Regions from separate parts of the Sporosarcina sp. OR05 genome, predicted to be linked through region 2. Evidence: riboswitches for the same ligand, from Rfam matches in the RefSeq annotation. Region 2 holds a riboswitch; each other region holds the start of a gene.
The links. Region 2 has a riboswitch for cobalamin ahead of metE (5-methyltetrahydropteroyltriglutamate--homocysteine S-methyltransferase). Riboswitches for the same ligand answer to the same signal wherever they lie in the genome.

Region 1: another riboswitch for cobalamin. It lies ahead of NRI27_RS13260 (S-layer homology domain-containing protein); the one in region 2 lies ahead of metE (5-methyltetrahydropteroyltriglutamate--homocysteine S-methyltransferase).
Region 3: another riboswitch for cobalamin. It lies ahead of NRI27_RS11780 (ABC transporter substrate-binding protein); the one in region 2 lies ahead of metE (5-methyltetrahydropteroyltriglutamate--homocysteine S-methyltransferase).
Region 4: another riboswitch for cobalamin. It lies ahead of NRI27_RS12710 (ribonucleoside-diphosphate reductase subunit alpha); the one in region 2 lies ahead of metE (5-methyltetrahydropteroyltriglutamate--homocysteine S-methyltransferase).

The regions. Positions count from the first base shown of each region.
Region 1 covers NZ_JANKJL010000009.1:101,995-105,121, reverse strand. Annotated here, with positions in the region: gene NRI27_RS13270 (CBS domain-containing protein) at 1-481, shown strand, start outside; gene NRI27_RS13265 (DUF4385 domain-containing protein) at 686-1,132, opposite strand; cobalamin riboswitch at 1,355-1,545, shown strand; gene NRI27_RS13260 (S-layer homology domain-containing protein) at 1,692-3,127, shown strand, end outside.
Region 2 covers NZ_JANKJL010000002.1:85,309-88,435, forward strand. Annotated here, with positions in the region: gene metE (5-methyltetrahydropteroyltriglutamate--homocysteine S-methyltransferase) at 1-1,201, opposite strand, end outside; cobalamin riboswitch at 1,363-1,496, opposite strand; gene NRI27_RS04680 (SIMPL domain-containing protein) at 1,691-2,329, shown strand; gene NRI27_RS04685 (GNAT family N-acetyltransferase) at 2,451-2,909, shown strand; gene NRI27_RS04690 (alpha/beta fold hydrolase) at 2,906-3,127, shown strand, end outside.
Region 3 covers NZ_JANKJL010000007.1:80,294-83,420, reverse strand. Annotated here, with positions in the region: gene argS (arginine--tRNA ligase) at 1-717, shown strand, start outside; cobalamin riboswitch at 880-1,063, shown strand; gene NRI27_RS11780 (ABC transporter substrate-binding protein) at 1,193-2,173, shown strand; gene NRI27_RS11775 (FecCD family ABC transporter permease) at 2,166-3,127, shown strand, end outside.
Region 4 covers NZ_JANKJL010000008.1:109,846-112,972, reverse strand. Annotated here, with positions in the region: gene NRI27_RS12710 (ribonucleoside-diphosphate reductase subunit alpha) at 1-1,451, opposite strand, end outside; cobalamin riboswitch at 1,662-1,841, opposite strand; gene NRI27_RS12705 (hypothetical protein) at 2,314-2,604, shown strand; T-box leader at 2,672-2,878, shown strand; gene argS (arginine--tRNA ligase) at 2,925-3,127, shown strand, end outside.

The DNA of each region.
Region 1 (3,127 bases), on a different contig from region 2:
AGAACCTCATGATGACATTGTTGAACGAATCGAAGAAATTGAACAAAGACTAAGCAATCCACTAAGTGTTGGTGCATTATTTGGATGCAAAGTACATACATTGCAAGCGAGTGATCATTTGACCTTGGCTTTACGAATGATGCGTGACAATAAGTTCAGCCAAGTGCCGATTTATGAGGAGGGAAAGTTTAAAGGTCTGATTACTGCAGCAGGTATTACGTATTGGTTGGCGGGTCAATCGACAGAAGATTCGATTTCCCGGGAAATACCGACACTTTCTACAGTTTATAACTATGAAAAACGAAAGGAATCTTTCGAGTTTGTCGAGAAAGACCTTTCTGTGTATGAAGCGGATGATTATTTTAAGAGGGCCATTTCAAGGGGAACTCGATTGGAAGCGTTACTCATAACAGAAAATGCTGAACCTGACGAAGATTTGATTGGTATTATTACTCCATTTGATTTGTTAAGGATACGATAGGACAGAACAGTCTGTATATTAGGCAGAAGTATATTAATGAAACTACAAAGTTCGTCTGGCAGTCAAAAATTGCTATGCTATTCTATAAATCGATTGCGTGAAGCTGGGTGTAGATCTTGGGCTTCACGCGAACTTTTTATGAAGATTAATGCATTTTCTCATGTGACAGCTGGTTTTATGTAGCGGTTGTATATAATTATATGATCATCCATAAGCTTTTTGATGAGCCCTCTTTCTCCTCAAATAATCCTCGTCTGCACGTATCTTATCCCAGTATTCCTTAAAGATAGCAGCAGACTCTGCTTTACCTGCATCAATATCGCGTTCTTTCACCGAACCATCCTCGTTATACTTGCGCCCGCCCTTATAATTGGCGTAACGTCGTGCACGTGTATAACCCATTTGAATGAATTTCCGAGCCATATCCATCCCAACGAAATCATCCTTTTTTCGGTACGCTTCAAACATCGAATAAATCTTTTCGGCAGATTTTTGAGCAATTGCAGGCGTCTTAAAACGCCAGTGTGGCAAGATTTCGCTCTTGTAAGGTTCCACAAGCAAAACGCCTTGTTCTCCTCGTCCTACCCGATACAATTCAGGCTTCTCACGCAAATTGAGGCTACTGTAATCTAATTCATAATCAAAAGCCACCGACCTCACCCCTTTTTTTCCACCTATTCCCGAAAACCCACAAGTCAAACGAAGATGAAAATTGTGAAAAAACAATTCTGAATTGTGCGGGTGCCTGTCCCCAAAACAAATCAGAATTAAACGGGGGACAGGCACCTGATCAATTCATGCTATTCAGCCGATACGCATAATCAGTCAAGTGGGCTATTGATTTTTTCCAAGACTTTCTATATGCTTAGTGAGAATTGAATAGCATATTTTGGTTCTTTGCAGTTTTCGCAAAGATTAAAAAGGAATCAGGTGAGAATCCTGAACGGTCCGGCCACTGTAAATAGGGAGTGACTTCTACAATGCCACTGGTTAACTAACTGGGAAGGCGGAAGGAACGATGGATACCTATAAGTCAGGAGACTTGCCAAAATATAAATGCGATACGCCTTCCGGAGAAAGGTTGCATGATGTATTTTTACAATGGGTCCTTGCTTGTAAATACGTACGATACATATGCTCTTGCCTCTCATCTGGAGGCGAGGGCTTTTATATTTTCACTACAACTTAAATGAGAAGGGAAGTAGACATGTTGGGGAAAATAAGTAGAAAAATCTTTACATCCGTGATGAGTATGCTTTTAGTAATTTCACTTTTTGCGCCTAATGTACAAGCGGAAAGTGAAGCAGAATTGCAACAAAAAGAACTAGGAAAGGGAAATCAAGAACATGGATTAGCACAGCAAGTTGACGTTGAAGCGAACGACTTGTCTGAAGAACTTTTGACTGAACAAGTAGAACAGCCAGTTGCATCCGTTGATACTATTTTACAAAACGTCTTTTCGTTCTATGAAAATGGACGACAGAACAAAGAGTTTTTTCAATGGGGAATTCCAGAGTTAAACTGGACTGAAATTGTAGCATTGGATGCGGTAGGTAAGTACCTTCATGAAGAAACGACAGTATTGCCTGATTGGGTTGAAAATGAACCATACCTACCTGAGAATAATAGAGGGACAGAACATATCCGCTATATCTTCGGACTACTTGCGTTAGATAAGGACCCGTCCGCAGCTTGGGAAACGAAAAGAAATCTATTTGCAGAATTAGCAGCCCAACAAAAAGAGGTAGACGGTTCAATTGGTGCTGTCAATAAACATATGTGGGCGATGCTTGCACTTGATACTGGAGAGAGATTAGGGTATCCAGTTGGAACTTGGGATGAAAATGCAAAGACAAAAGCTTTACATTTTTTATTATCTCAAGAACTAGAAGGCGGTGGATTTGCCTTTTACGGTACGAAGGTAGATCCAGATATGACAGGAATGGCACTCCTCCCCCTTGCAAATTACCAAGATGAAAGTGCAGCAGTAGAAGCAATAAATCGTGCAAAGCAAGTTCTGCTTACTATTCAACTTGACACCGCGGGATGGGCTGCTTTCAATAAAGAAAATTCGAATAGTATTGCAACAGTCGTTTCAGGACTAGTCGCAATTGGTGAAGATATTTCTTCTGAAAAGTGGACTAAAAATGGATTGACGCCCCTAGATGCTTTAGGGACATTCCAGTTACCGAATGGGGCATTTACGTATACGAAAGACCATCTATTAACGAACATGATGGCGACTGAGCAATCCCTTATTGCATTACAGGAAATCAAAACAGGTAAATCAGTTTGGTATCAATTTACAAATCCCGCAAATCCACCTGAACCAGAAGATCCTACGCATGAACCTATTGTTGTAGGGGGTGAAGAGTATACATTACCTACTTATGAACATGTTGATGTGGAAAAGCCAATCGTTTTACAAATTAATCAAGCAACACTACCGAAAATAACAGCAGAGCGCGCAGGCGCTACATTAGAGATTGACGGTGAGACCGTTGTAACGTCGTCAGACTGGGATCGTTTACTTCAAGTTCCAACTAAGAAAGCTACAACTCAAGAAGAGCATGATAAAATTTCTAACGGCATTAACGGTACATTAGAATCCATACAAACACATATAAAAGTTGGCGGAGAAAAGTC
Region 2 (3,127 bases):
CGGCTTGCAAAACATCTTGGCGATTGCGAGCGGGTAATTGAGCAAGCTGTTCACATGCTTCAACACTTTCACGAAGTTCATGAACAATAGTGTCGGCTCCTTCGCGAACAGCTTTCACAAGAGTTGCTACTTCAACAATTTTTTCATCTGCGAAAGCAAGTGCCGTTTTAATGGTCGAGTCCAATTTTTGCTCGGATGCAATTGTCACAGGAACGTGTTGTAAGCTACAAGAAGGTTGAATCCATAAATTTTCAACTGACACATGTTGCTGAAGTGTATCTAATAACGCCAATTTGTTTTGCAAGTTTGCGCGCCAAATGTTTCGACCGTCAATCACGCCTGCTCCAAATACTTTATCAGCAGGGAAGCCATGCGCCTCTAGACTCTTTTGATTGTTTTTCAATCCGTGTACAAAATCCAAGCCAATCCCATCAACCGGAAGGGCAATTGTCTCTTCGTACCATTCAACTGAATCGAAATACGTTTGGATGAATAATTTACTTTGTGTGACCGCTTTTTGAAGTTGTGAATAGATTTCATGAACGGTTTTCATTTCATCCTGTGTAATAGTAGTGGAAAGGATCGGCTCATCCAATTGAATCCACTCGACTCCTTCCGCTTGCAATTCTACAAGTACTTTTTCGTAGAGTGGTAGTAATTGAAGTAAGAAAGCTGGAATATCTTTTGTCTCATAACCTTTAGAAAGCTTCAGGAATGTATACGGTCCAATGAGTACCGGCTTTCCTTCAATGCCAAGCTCTTGTTTTGCTTCACGGTATTCGATGAGGGGCTTGTTTTCGGTTACAGCCAGTTTGCGACCCTCATATTCAGGGACGATGTAGTGATAGTTTGTATCGAACCATTTTGTCATTTCGCACGCAACTGTAGACGCATTGCCACGTGCCATTGAGAAATATGTAGATAAAGGAACTTGCCCGCCATTCCAGCCATAACGTTCAGGAATCATTCCGAACATAACTGCTGTATCCAACACACGATCATAGAGCGTGAAGTCGCCAACGGGGATGAGGTCAATGCCGCTCTCTTTTTGTTTTTGTAAACGGGAAAGACGAATGTCTTTTGTTACCTGCAACAATTGTTCTTCACTTGTTTTGCCTGCCCAGAATGATTCTAACGCTCTCTTCCACTCACGGTTTTCACCGATATACGGATAGCCGATTGTACTACTAATTACTGTCATCTGTCTCGTCTCCTTCAATTTTGGATTTTTGTGCATAAAAAAATACATTTCTACGGAATGTTAGAAATGTACGTGTATCCCGATTTTCGGGTAAATGCATGCTTAAAAAGCACGCAATTCATTTGCGTATCGTCTAACACCTCCCCATTCACCGTAGGTTAGCAGCGTTGTTCAAATAGGCTGGTATCTGGCTTCGGCAATATGCCGTTACAGTGGCGGGACCGCGCCGGATTGAGCACCGGCTTCCCATTTAAGATCTGACCAAAATCAGACCACCTATTTCCATAGCTATTAGATTAGTAGTGATGCCTAAAGTTAGCATAGTAAAAAATATCTGTCAACTAAAGATTCGGATTTAGTAGCATTGCTAGAGGACTGATAGGTACAGGTTGCTAGGTTGTAAACGCTTACTAGAATGGAAATATCTTTTACTAGCACCTACTCATTTGGCATAGAGTAAAGAAACTGAATGAAGAAGGGAGAAGTTCGTTGTATTACCAGAACGTTTTTCGCCAACCGGTAAGGAAGATAACAGTCGTCGGTAATGGGCAGGTTGCTGTTGAACCAGATGTAGCAACCATTCAATTTGAAGTGCGTACTGTAGACGAGCAAGTCCGTGTGGCACAAGAAGAAAATGCCGCAATCATAAATCAAGTGATCCAATCGTTCGTACAACTAGGCATTCCTCGAGCGAATATACAAACCGTTTCATATACGATCTATCCAAAATATGATTACGTCGACGGGGAACAAGTATTTAGAGGATATGAAGTAAACAACGCCATTTCTGTGAAATTAACGAATATTGATCAAGTTGGCATTGTCAACGATACAGCGGTTGCGAACGGTGCAAATCGTGTTTCAAGCATCCAATTCAGCGTCGAAGATCCATCAATGTATGAACAAGAAGCCATTGTAGCTGCTTTGCAAGATGCACAGACGAAAGCCCAAACTATCGCAAATTCTATGCAACTGGCCGTTCCTCCTCAGCCAATAAGAATTGTAGAGGAAGTGAATCGTGTAAGTCCTACTCCGTATTATTCTGTCGCCGCAGAAAAATCAACAACACCCATTGAGAAAGGACAGTTAGTCATTACAGCGACGATGCGCGTTGACTATTCGTTTTAATGTAATGCCGAATCCGTCAGGAGGGATTCGGCTTACTTATACTGTTTTACTAGAATAAGCAGGCTTTTTGACAGACTTTGTAGAATGTAGAGATAGGTGAGAAAATTGAGGGGGGAAGTCTATGAATTATGTCGTTCAACAGATTGAGAACTTGCGCACGATTGATATTTCAAGGCTTGTGAAAGAAAGCGAAGATGAAGGATATCGTTTTGTTACTCGTTTAGTGAACGATTATGAAGACAGTTCAAATACATTCGACGAACGAGGGGAAGGGCTGTTTTGTGTTCAAAACAATACAGGTGAAGTCGTCGCTATCGGAGGCATCAATCAATCTCCTTTTTCAGAAAATCACGAGGTAGCTCGATTACGGAGATTTTATGTGTTACAAGCATATCGACGTCAGGGTGTCGGTACGTTGCTTCAAAACGCGATCATCAATCATGCCAAGAAGCACTTTAAAGAGATTACCGTTCGGACAGAATCAGCGAAAGCAGACGCATTTTATCGTGCATGTGGTTTTTCGTTCGATGATTCCGCTTCAGAAACGACGCACATTTTAAATTTTGATGATAAGGAATGAATGAAGTGATGCACTTTGAAGAATATGGTAATGAAAACGCACCTCTCCTGCTCTTTTTGCACGGGGGAGGTGTAGGGGGGTGGATGTGGGATAAGCAAATTGACGATTTCAGTCACTACCATTGTATCGTACCAACCCTTCAAGGACATGGAGTTAGAAGGAATGAAGAAGAATTTTCAATTCGGGGAAATGCAGAAGAGATGATTGACTTAATCAAA
Region 3 (3,127 bases), on a different contig from region 2:
ACGCCGGACATTGCTTACCACGAAGACAAGCTGCGTCGTGGATTCGATAAGCTGATTAACATTTGGGGAGCAGACCACCATGGCTACATTCCACGTATGAAAGCAGCGATCGAAGCATTAGGCTACGACCGCGACACGCTTGAAGTAGAAGTGACACAAATGGTGCAACTGTACAAAGACGGCGAGAAATTTAAAATGAGTAAGCGTACCGGCAAAGCGGTCACATTGCGTGAACTCGTCGAAGAAGTCGGCCTAGATGCCGTTCGTTATTTCTTCGCGATGCGTTCATCCGATGCGCAAATGGACTTCGATTTAGATCTTGCAATTTCAAAATCAAACGAAAACCCGGTGTACTATGCACAATATGCACATGCACGGATTTCATCGATCTTGCGTCAAGCAGGCGACGCAAACCTTGCTGCTTCAACAGATCACGTCGAGCTTTTACAAACGGAAAAAGAACTGTCACTGTTGAAAAAAATCGGGGACTTCCCACGTCTTGTGAGCGACGCAGCAAGACTACGCTCACCGCATCGGATCACGGTCTATATCCAGGAACTCGCAGCTGAATTCCACAGCTTCTACAATGCGGAAAAAGTGCTTGACCCGGAAAACCATGATCTATCAGAAGCACGCCTAGCACTCATCACGGCAACACGCACAACAATCGCCAACGCCCTCAAACTCATCGGCGTCGCAGCACCTGAAAAAATGTAACCCCATTTCGCCCTTCCGTCAACGAGACGGAAGGGCGAATATTTTGAATCGTGTTGGTGCCTGTCCCCGAAACAATTCACAATTGTTTCGGGGGCAGGCACCAAAAAAATAGGACTGTCGACATTGTCGAAATGTATAGTATAATGAATCAGAATTGAAAATTACATACCCAAACATGAAGGTGCCCCGCTTCCAACGCCGGGGTTAAAAGGGAAGTCGGTTCAATGCCGACGCGGTCCCGCCACTGTATGTGCAAGCAAACTGCAAGTGCCACTGGAATCGTTCCGGGAAGGCGCAGCGAGCGTTACGCACGAGCCAGGAGACCTGCCTTCATGAATCACCCGTACCCTACGAGGATAGGTTTGGTGAAAATCGGTACAAGCAAGTTAGAAACGTCGTACCGGATTTTTACTGAGCACATTCCTCCGTTGACAAACGGGGGATTTTTGTTTGGACAAAACAGGAGGAACGAGCAATGAAGAAGTTTTTGCAATTACTACTCATGGCCGTGCTCGCGACATTCATGCTTGCGGCATGCGGTACAGCGGACGAGCCGAAAAAAGAGGAAACGCCTGTAACTGAAAACGGGCAAGCAGACGGACAAGAAGCGTCTGAAGAAGCAGCATTCCCTGTCACCTTGACAGATGCTGTCGGCAATGAAATCACGTTTGAAGAAGCACCAAAAACAATTGTGTCCATGATGCCAAGTAACACAGAAATCCTTTTTGCCCTTGGTTTGAACGAAGAAATCGTTGGCGTCAACGATTATGATAATTACCCTGAAGAAGCATTGGAAAAAGAAAAAATCGGCGGCATGGAGTTTAACGTCGAAAAAATCGTAGCGATGCAACCGGATGTTGTCTTCGCACACGAATCCGGTCTGAGCACTGGTGAAGAAGGCTTACAACAAATCCGCGATGCGGGCGTTCAAGTGTTTGTCGTGAAAAACGCAACGAACTTTGAAGAAACATACACAACGATTGAACAAATTGGTCAAGCGACTGGAAAAACAGCAGAAGCGACAACAATTATCGAAGACATGAAAGCGAAAGTCGCTGAAGTGATCGAGAAAACAGAAAAAGTTGAAAACAAAAAGCGTGTATTCATCGAAACATCCGATGCACCTTCCATCTATGCACCGGGTAAAAACACGTTCATGCAAGAAATCTTGGACATGATCGGTGCGGAAAACGTTGTCACTGAAGAAGGTTGGGTGATGATCAGTCCTGAAGAAATCGTCAACCAAAACCCTGACGTTATTATCGTCATGTATAGTTATGTGCCGGACATTATCGAAAGCGTGAAAAACCGCGATGGCTTCGGTGACATTACAGCCGTAAAAGAAGACCAAGTCATTCAAGTCGATGAAAACTTGACGAGCCGTACAGGTCCACGTCTTGCACTCGGTCTAGAAGAAGTAGCGAAAGCAGTATATCCAGAGGCTTTTGGTGAATAAAGCAACCATTGCCTACATCGTGTCCGCCGCCACATTACTCGTGGCGGTCTGGCTCGGTGTTTCAATCGGAACGGTACATATTCCTATCAGCACATTTTGGGATGCATCCGATACGACGGCAACGAACATTTTATATAAAATTCGCATGCCACGTGTTATCTTAGCTGGACTAGTCGGCGCCTCGCTCGCCATTGCAGGAGCCGCATTCCAAGGTTTATTAAAAAACCCACTTGCTGATCCATACACCCTCGGAGTGTCATCCGGCGCCTCTGTTGGTGCGGTTATGACACTCTTTTTTGGCTTGTCCATTCCGATTGTGGGCACATACACCTTACCGTTTTTCAGCATGACCGGCGCAGCAATTACAATGTTTCTCGTCATCGGCTTCGCACGTCTCGTCGACCGTTCCATGAAAATGGAGACGATCATTTTGACAGGCATCATCTTCGGGTCCTTCTTAGGCTCAGTTCTTTCATTAATGATTGCCCTCACCGGCGAAGAACTCCGCCAAATTATCGGCTGGCTTCTCGGAAGTGTGTCCATGCGCGGTTGGAATTACATTCTCATGATCCTACCGTTTGTCGTCATCGGCTCCTTCATTCTCTGGTTGAACCGTCGCGAATTAAATGCGATGCTATTCGGAGAAGAACGTGCCCATCACTTAGGCGTAAACGTTAAAAAACGAAAATTTATGATCCTTATCGGCGGCTCCATCTTAACAGGTTCCGCTGTCGCAGTATCCGGTACAATCGGCTTTGTCGGCCTCGTAGTCCCGCATATGACAAGACTCATGTGGGGGTCTGACCATCGTCATTTACTGACATTATCATTCTTAAATGGTGCATCATTGCTCATCATCTGTGACTTGATCGCCCGCACAATTATTTCTCCGACAGAACTACCAGTCGGCGTCATTACTGCATTTATCGGTGCACCGGTGTTTGCGTATATTTT
Region 4 (3,127 bases), on a different contig from region 2:
TCCAAAACGTCAGCCGGTACAGCACGTCCAAGGTTAACTGAAGACAAGTTACAAACAACGAAATCGCCTGGCTTTGAACGTGTGACGACAATATCATCTTCAAGCGTTACGGACTCAAATTGCGTCGCACTCATGTTTTGCATGATTTCTGAACAGAGGTTACTTGAGTACACCATACCTTCATGTTTGTTCGGGTTCGCCCGGTTTACTTCATCACGATAAAACATGAATGGCGTCCCTGTTTCCAATTGGCTTCGCATGATGCGTTTCATAATTTCAATCGCAGGAACTGTCTCTTTCGTCAATGAAGGATGGTTTACACATTCCTCATATTTTTCACGGAAACTGCCTTGCCCTTTTGACTCATCATAGAAATCTTCGAGCGAATACCCCATCACTGTACGGACTTCGTGCGGGTCGAATAAATGCCACTCGGCACGCGCTTCGACTTGCTCCATGAAAATATCCGGCATACAAACGCCTGTAAAAATATCATGCGCACGCAGACGGTCATCCCCGTTGTTCAGTTTCAGGTCAAGGAATGTGAAAATGTCTTTATGCCACACGTCAAGATACACTGCGATCGCACCTTGGCGTTGGCCAAGCTGATCGACACTAACTGCAGTATTGTTCAGTTGTTTAATCCACGGAAGCACACCACTGGATGCTCCTTTGAACCCACGGATGGAGGACCCACGTGAACGGACTTTCCCCATATATACACCGATTCCACCGCCATATTTCGACAAATTGGCAATGTCCGTGTTGCTGTCATAAATACCTTGTAAGGAATCATCAACCGTGTCGATGAAACAGCTTGATAGCTGACCATGCGGCTTTCCGGCATTCGACAAAGTAGGTGTTGCAACGGTCATGTACAAATTGCTCATCGCCCAGTACGCTTCAGCAATTTTCCCTAGACGATTGTCCGTTTCGTTTTGCATTAACGTCATGGCAATAATCATCCAACGTTCTTGTGGCAACTCGACCGGTTGTTTATCAAAATTCACTGCCGCATAGCGATCCATCAGTGTCTTTAGCCCGATATATGTAAATAGCTTGTCCCGCTCCGGTTCAAGGAAACGACCGAGCTCATTCAACTCATCATGTGAATATTTTTCTGTCAGTACAGGTGTGTACAAACCTTGTTGCACCAGTTTTTCGACATTTTTCGCGAAATCTGTATACACTTCGACACCACGCGCTTGTGTTTGGCGTGCATACACATCATCTAAATAAATGCGTGCCGCGACGAATGTCCAATAAGAAGACGCCTCATCAATATTGCTCAAGCACTCCAGAATCATCGCTTTCGCCCATTCCGAACGGCTCGCTTCCGGATGACGCTCGTTCCAACGTTCGCTCGCTAGCAGTAATGGTTGTAATTTCTCCGTTCCGAATTCGGCTTGCAGCTTGTCCAGCAGATCAGCTCCGCTTGTCTGTTCACGCATGATTGTCAAAATAATCCCGCTCCTTCTATACTAGTTACCGGCGTTGCCGGGAATTAAAGAATTTAAGTGTTAATTAAAAATAAAAAAAGCCATGAGTCAACCTTCCCAAGGAGTCATCGCTTTGTTGTAAGTTGTAGAAACAAATCGGAACAATGCTTACATATAAGCATTACACGGATTCACTTCCACTTCTCAACCCCCGAAGAAAGTGTCGCTCGACGATGAATGGCAGGTCTACTGGCTGACGTTTCATCCTTCCGTCTCCCCTTCCCGCAACGTGCTTGTCACAGTGGTCATGAGGCGGTCGTCTACGTTCACAGTTGCGGGGACAGCTCCGACTAGCGGATTCCCTATTAAACCGAACTTGGTACCATTTCATCGCAAATACTATATATAGTGTTCTTTTCTCTTTAACTACCCTAACATGTTGTGTTCTAATCGTAAATAGCTAAAAAGTTATAATTGAATTTCAAACTTTCAAAAGGGCAGTAGGATTTTAGGGAAGATGATTAATAGAAACAGAAATTGTAAATGAGGAATAGTCGTAACGAATCGATTCATAAGGGGAACGTATATTTTTTGTTGAATTTTGTAGAAGTTACTTTTGAAGCAAAGAACATGTATGAAAATAATAAGGTGGATTTGACCTATTTTTTTGGTGGAGATTTGGGAGTTTTATTATGGGTAAATGGTCGGCTCGGAAATTGTCGAGCGGCGAGGGGATTAAAGGAGATTGTGCTTAATAATAGGGAGTTTTCCCGTTCTCACCGGTTCATGAGCAGTTACCACCGATTCGGACGGGTGTTGGGAAGAAGAAGGAAAGGAATGCAATAACCTCCAACCTCATGATCCAGAAGAGTTAGTGAAAGGCTATCCTGCGATGATTGTTCAGCAAGAGGATGAACTTGTAATCATGAAGCTAAACTCGAGTTTTAACACCCCCGATGCAAAATGGTATATAGATGAACTGGAGATTATCCAACATTTTAAAGGCGAAGAAACAACAGTTGAAACCCTAGATGAGAACAATGGCAGCCACACTTTCAAAGGCCCTCAGGAACCGGGGAGATACTATTTTTCCGCCATCCTTCGATGGAATGGAGAGATTAAGGGAGAAGCAATCTTCGCATTTTCTTTTTTCGTAAAGGAATAATTTTCATTTGAATCCATCTACTCGCAGTGCCTATTGACATTACACTTCCATTTTGGTACATTCAGATACAATATCGATGATGAAGAGAGTAACGGTCTTTTATTTCTGTAGCGAGCTGGGGGGGGTGGGAGCCTGGTGAGGGGAGATCGTGAAGCGCACTTCGAAGATGCTTTTCTGAGTTCAGTAGGAGAAGCCGGTGTCTCGCCGTTAGGAGAAAGTGGCCTGGATTGCAGGCAATTTGAGTGGTACCGCGGAACAAGCTTTCGTCTCAATCGTTTGAGATGGAGGCTTTTTATTATGCCTAAAAAGGAGTTTAGGAAATGAAAAATGTGATTTTGGAAATTTTACAGTCTGTCAGTCCGATCCCGTTGGAAGAGCATGCGTTGGAGCGTCCTGCTTATGCACATCTAGGTGACTTCGCGTTGCCTTGCTTCCCATTTGCAAAGGTCCTTCGAAAATCACCTGCAATGATTGCAGAAGAAATCGCTGCTTCTATACAGCACCCTTCCATTCGCAAAGTAGA